DNA from 2 places in the Metabacillus flavus genome. Region 1 is predicted to be linked to the other one. Evidence: riboswitches for the same ligand, from Rfam matches in the RefSeq annotation. Region 1 holds a riboswitch; the other holds the start of a gene.

Region 1 (3,209 bases):
CTTTTTCTTCACTGCCTGAGCCTGAATCGGATGTCCCGCACGCCGATAATGCCAGCGCGGATACCGCAAATACTGTACTTAATAATAATTTCTTCATTTCTTTTCCCCCTAGCGTTTGTCTAGTTTTCTTGTAATGAGATCTCCAATGATTTGGAGAATAAACACAATAATTAAGATAAGAATGGTAGCTACTAACGTCACTTCATTGTTGCTGCGCTGGAAGCCTTCCAAATAAGCAAGATTCCCAAGTCCGCCGGCACCGATGACACCTGCCATAGCCGAGTATCCGACTAGAGCAATAGCGGTAACGGTAATACCTGATGCAAGGGCTGGCATCGATTCCGGCAAGAGGACCTTCCAGATGATCGTAAAGGTGGAAGCACCCATTGATCTTGCTGCTTCAATAACCCCTTTATCAATTTCCCTTAAACCGATTTCAACCATTCTTGCGTAAAAAGGCGCTGCGCCGATGATTAAAGCGGGAAGTGCAGCTTCTGCACCGAGCATAGACCCAACGAGCGCTTTTGTGAATGGAATCAAAAGGATGATTAAAATAATGAAAGGTATGGAACGAAAAACGTTCACGAAAGCTGAAATAATAATGTTTACAATCCGATTTTCCCAGACGTTTCCTTTTGATGTAAGGAATAATAGCAATCCAAGGAGAATTCCAAGAATAAAAGTTGCCAGCACCGAAACGCCGGTCATATAAATCGTTTCAGCTGCAGCCGTCCAAACCTTATCCCAATTCACTTCTGGAAATAATTGCTCAAGCATGGGCAACCACCTCCACTTCTACCTGATGATCTGATAAGAATTGTAAAGCCCGGTCCATTTCTGTTTCTTCCCCGTCAATATAAAGGAACAGTGCACCATAAGCCCCGCTTTGGGTCTGAGATATTTTACCCTGCAGGATATTCACCTTTACATCGTAGTTTTTAATTAAGCTGGTCACAACCGGCTGCTCGGTAGAATCGCCTACGAAGGTCAGCTGGACGATTCGTCCTGATGGATAAGAATCAATCAGATGGGCAATGGTTTCCTTTGTCTCTTCAGGCTCAGTAACCTGCTGGACAAATCGTTTCGTAATAGGAGCTTTAGGTTTTCTGAATACATTCAGCACCTCTCCTTCCTCAACAATTTTCCCATCTTCCATGACCGCTACCTTGTGGCAGATTTTGCGGATGACGTGCATCTCATGGGTAATGAGAACAATTGTCAGGCCCAGACGCTGGTTAATATCTACAAGCAGTTCCAGAATAGAATCCGTTGTCTGAGGGTCAAGCGCTGAGGTTGCTTCGTCACACAGCAGCACTTTCGGGTTATTAGCAAGGGCTCTTGCAATACCGACCCGCTGCTTTTGACCTCCGCTCAGCTGTGATGGATAAGCACTCTCTCTGCCTTCCAATCCGACAAGACGGACTAATTCCTTCACCCGCTCCTTTCTTTCAGAAGCAGGGATTCCTGCAATTTCAAGCGGGAATGCAATGTTGTCAGCGACTGTGCGGGACCACAGGAGATTAAAATGCTGGAAGATCATACTGATTTCCTGTCTGGCCTTCCGAAGCTTGCTTCCTTTTATCTCACCTATGCGGTTGCCTGCGACCTCAATTGTTCCCGATGTCGGAGTCTCGAGACCATTCAAAAGCCTGATCAAAGAACTCTTGCCTGCTCCGCTGTAGCCGATGATCCCAAAGATTTCCCCTTTTTGAACTTCAAGGTTTACATCATCCACGGCTGTGATACTCCCTGATTTTACAGAGTATACTTTTGAAACATTATTTAGTGTAATCACTGCACTCACCTTCTTTCTGATACGATCTGAAAAGAATAAAAAATGCCCTTCTGCATAAGTGAGCAGAAAGGCATTAAAATATAGGATACCTTTCTCTCATCTTTCAAAATGCCTCGGCATTTTGAGTGAATTGGCACCATTTCAGTCACATGACTGATGGTTGCCGGGCTTCATAGGGCACGTCCCTCCACCTCTCTTAATAAGAGAACAATTTATTATTCAGTTGGGATAGTTTGAAATTTTAAAAATATTTCAGATCTGAAAGTGAGTTTATCATGCAAAAATAAAGTTGTCAACACATAATGTATGCAACTAATTGCTTATGACAGTTAACGATCGTTTTCCCGTAGCTGCGAAAATAGCTGACTCCAGATCTTCAATGAGATCGTCTGAATGTTCAATTCCTACAGACAATCTGATCAGATCCTCGGAAACCCCGGCCTCTGACAGCTCTTCCTTGCCAAGCTGCTGATGTGTCGTGCTTGCCGGATGAATAATCAAGCTTTTGGCATCCCCGACATTCGCTACATGAGACCATAATTTCGTATGATTGATCACGGCTTTCCCTTCCTCCAAGCCCCTATCTATTCCAAAGACAATAACAGCACCCGCTCCTTTAGGCAAATATCGATCAGCAAGGCTTTTTGATGGATGGCCTTCAAGCTCCGGATACAGAACCCACTTTATGGCAGGATGGTTTTGAAGGTAGGAAACGATTTTCCTCGTATTCGCAATATGTTCCTTCATCCTGACATGCAGCGTCTCTAAACCGAGCGTGAATTGAAAGGCATTGTACGGACTTAGTGCCGGACCTAAATCCCTCAGAAGCTGAACCCTTGCCTTTACGATATAAGCGAGTTCACCGAGGGCTTCGGCAAAAACGATATTGTGGTAGCTTGGATCAGGAGTAACGAAGGCTGGAAATTTGCCTGTAGACCAGTCAAACTTGCCGCCATCTACAATAATTCCTCCAAGCGTTGTTCCATTCCCAAGCAGCCATTTTGTTGCCGAATGAACCACAATGTCCGCTCCATGGTCAATGGGTCTGAAAAGGTATGGTGTAGCAAAGGTATTATCAATGATTAAAGGGATCCCCGCTTCATGAGCAATTTCAGATACCGATGCAACATCAAGAACCTGAAGACTGGGATTTCCGATTATTTCTCCGAAAATTGCCTTCGTTTTTTGAGTGATTGCCTTCTTAAAATTCTCAGGATCTGATGCATCGGCAAAAACTGTTTTGATTCCGTATCTCGGCAATGTGTTAGCAAATAAATTATAGGTTCCGCCGTAAAGATTGGAAGCTGCGACAATTTCATCTCCAGCTTCTGCAATATTTAGTATCGCGAGGGTAATGGCTGCCATTCCGCTCGAAACAGCAAGAGCACCTGCCCCGCCCTCAAGCTGCGCCACC
Region 2 (3,209 bases), 640 kb from region 1:
GTTACATAATAGCTTCCGTAGCAAAACAGGATAAAGGGAATGCCGCAATAGAGGGCAATCCTCTGAGTCGGATCAAAGGCGATTCCAATCAGTGACGCGAGACAAAGGATGAAAGATGCTATCGGCACGAATGGATAAAGCGGTGTCCGGTATCCTAGGTCCTTTACCGAGTTCCCCTGCCTGATATATTGCCTTCTAAAGAAAAACTGAGACGCGCTGATGCTCATCCAAACCGCGACTACAGCTAGACCTGAAATAGAAACAAGGACGATATAAATCGTGTCCGGTGCAATGACACTCGACAGCAGGGCCAAGCCGCCTCCCGCCATGCTGAGAAGAAGCGCATTTAACGGCACGCCGCGCTTCGTTACTTTTGCAAAAACAGGAGAGATCGTTTTCTTATCCGCGAGGGACCAAAGCATTCTGGACGCCGCATACAAACCAGAGCTGGCGGCAGATAAAATGGCGGTCAGGATAACAAAATTCATCAAATCCGCTGCAAAGGTAAGCCCGATTCTCTCGAAAACCGCCACAAACGGGCTTTTCAGCACACCGGCATCCGAGGAAGGCAGCAGGGCAGACAGGACGACAATCGTTCCAACGAAAAAGATAATCAATCGCCACACCGTTGTCCGAATAGCCTTTGGTATTGTTTTTTCCGGGTCCGCCGCTTCTCCGGCAGCGATTCCGATCAATTCTGTCCCCGAATAGGCAAAATTCACAGCCAGCATCGTCATCAGAACGGCAAACGCTCCATTTGGGAACAAGCCTTCATTTGTGAAGTTTGACAGGAAAGGCGCAGGTTCAGAATCAGCCAGAGGAAGAATCCCGATAATGGAAGCTCCGCCCAAGATGATGAAGATCACGATGGCTGCCACCTTCACAGAAGAGAACCAGAACTCTGATTCTGCAAAAAATTTAACGGTCACAGCATTTAATACAAATATCAAAACGGCAAACAGTGCACTCCAGATCCAAACATTAACGGAAGGAAACCACCTCTGCATCAGCAATCCGGCCGCCGTAAACTCCGATCCGAGCGCGACCGTCCATGTCAGCCAGTACAGCCAGGCCACCGTGTACCCCGTTCCAGGCCCAATGTATTTAGCAGCATAGCTGTGAAAAGCCCCTGTTTCAGGCATATGTACCGATAGCTCTCCCAGGCAAAGCATGACAAGGTAAACAGCCACCGCACCAACAAGGTAGGAAAGAAGCGTTCCTAATGGACCTGCCTGCTGAATCGTATAGCCTGTACTTAGAAATAATCCGGTCCCAATCACACCTCCGAGCGAAATCATAATTAAATGTCTTGATTGCATTTTCCGCTGAAATCCAGTCTCTCTCCCCATCTTGACTCTCCTTTGTTTCACACCCAGAAAAATGAAAAACGCACCCTTTTCGCAAAGAGTGCGTGACTGACAAATAAAAGGACAAGCTTATCTATCAGGCTATTCACCCGCTGGAATTAGCACAGTGTCTGTACAGACCTGCTGCTGAGGCTTCAAAGGGCCAGTCCCTCCACCTCTCTGGATAAGAAATTATTTTTTTCTAACATTATCAATCTATCAGAAGATTGTCAACATTTCTTCAATAGATAAGTTTATCATTTAAATGAAACCGGGAAATAGAAAACGGTTACATGAAAACAAGGAGGATGAATCAATGGCAAACAAGCTGAACGCTAACCCGAAGCTTTATGTAATGGACAACGGACGTATGAAGATGGACAAAAACTGGATGATTGCCATGCACAATCCAGCGACCATGGAAAACCCCAATGCCCCTGCTGAATTTGTTGAATTCCCCGTATATACCGTTCTGATTGACCACCCAGAAGGCAAAATCCTTTTCGATACCGCCTGCAACCCCAATTCTATGGGTGCAGAGGGCCGTTGGGGCAAGGCCACCCAGCAAATGTTCCCGATTGATATGGCGGAAGAATGCTATCTTCATAACCGGCTGGAAGAACTGAAGGTTAGAGCAGAAGATATCAAATTTGTCGTGGCCTCCCACCTGCATCTTGATCATGCCGGATGCCTCGAGCTTTTCACGAATGCCACAATCATTGTGCATGAGGATGAGCTGAACGGCGCTCTTCAGACCTATGCCCGCAATCAAAAGGAAGGCGCCTACATCTGGGGAGATATTGATGCTTGGATCAAAAATAATCTTCAATGGAAAACCATTAAGCGCAGTGAGGACAATTTGCAGCTCGCTGAGGGGATTAATATCCTCAATTTCGGGAGCGGACATGCTTGGGGAATGCTCGGCCTGCAAATTAATATGCCGGAAACCGGCGGAATCATTCTTGCCTCCGACGCTATTTATACAGCTGAAAGCTATGGCCCTCCCATCAAGCCTCCCGGCATCATCTATGATTCTCTCGGCTATGCAAATGCCGTTGAAAAAATACGCCGGATCGCCAATCTCACAAACTCTCAAGTGTGGTTCGGCCACGATGCCGATCAGTTCAAATCCTTCCGTAAATCAACAGAAGGCTATTATGAATAAGGAGGCAGATTAATGAGCATCGCCAAGTTAGTTTTCGCCCCGCTGAGCTATACAGGATGGGGATCACTGGAACACCTGCTGCCGGAAGTGGAAAAGCATTCACCGGAAAAAATCCTTGTTGTAACAGATCCTATGCTTGAAAAAATCGGTTTAACTGAACGCATAACCGCTCCCCTTGAGAAACAGGGCTACTCTGTCACTACTTACACAGACGTTGTTCCTGAGCCTCCGCTTGAAACGGGAGAAAGGCTTGTTGCCTTTGCACGTGAAGGCCGGTTTGAACTGATTATTGGTCTTGGAGGAGGAAGTGCCCTTGATTTAGCAAAACTTGCAGCGGTTCTGGCGGTGCACGATGGTTCTGCAGCGGATTACTTAAATTTAACCGGAACGAAAACCATCGAAAAGAAGGGGTTGCCTAAAATCCTTATCCCAACCACATCCGGAACCGGTTCAGAGGTTACCAATATCTCTGTTCTGTCCTTAGAAACAACAAAGGATGTAGTGACCCATGATTTCCTTTTAGCGGATGCTGCCATCGTTGATCCGGAGCTGACTGTATCTGTTCCCTCAAAAGTAACCGCAGCAACCGGCATCGATGCACTCACGCACGCTGTCGAGGCTTATGTTTCCGTCAATGCATCACCTGCTACTGATGCATTGGCCCTCCACGCCATAACATTAATCGGACGGTCCATTCG

Evidence for each region. Region 1 has a riboswitch for S-adenosylmethionine ahead of J9317_RS16940 (methionine ABC transporter ATP-binding protein). Riboswitches for the same ligand answer to the same signal wherever they lie in the genome.
Region 2: linked by a shared signal. The riboswitch ahead of mmuP (S-methylmethionine permease) and the one ahead of J9317_RS16940 (methionine ABC transporter ATP-binding protein) in region 1 are both predicted to bind S-adenosylmethionine.

What each region holds. Positions count from the first base shown of each region.
Region 1 is NZ_JAGVRK010000001.1:3,281,888-3,285,096, forward strand. It holds gene J9317_RS16930 (MetQ/NlpA family ABC transporter substrate-binding protein) at 1-97, opposite strand, end outside; gene J9317_RS16935 (methionine ABC transporter permease) at 109-777, opposite strand; gene J9317_RS16940 (methionine ABC transporter ATP-binding protein) at 770-1,795, opposite strand; SAM riboswitch class I at 1,889-2,001, opposite strand; gene J9317_RS16945 (O-acetylhomoserine aminocarboxypropyltransferase/cysteine synthase family protein) at 2,108-3,209, opposite strand, start outside.
Region 2 is NZ_JAGVRK010000001.1:3,921,668-3,924,876, forward strand. It holds gene mmuP (S-methylmethionine permease) at 1-1,349, opposite strand, end outside; SAM riboswitch class I at 1,434-1,537, opposite strand; gene ahlS (AhlS family quorum-quenching N-acyl homoserine lactonase) at 1,663-2,511, shown strand; gene J9317_RS19940 (iron-containing alcohol dehydrogenase) at 2,524-3,209, shown strand, end outside.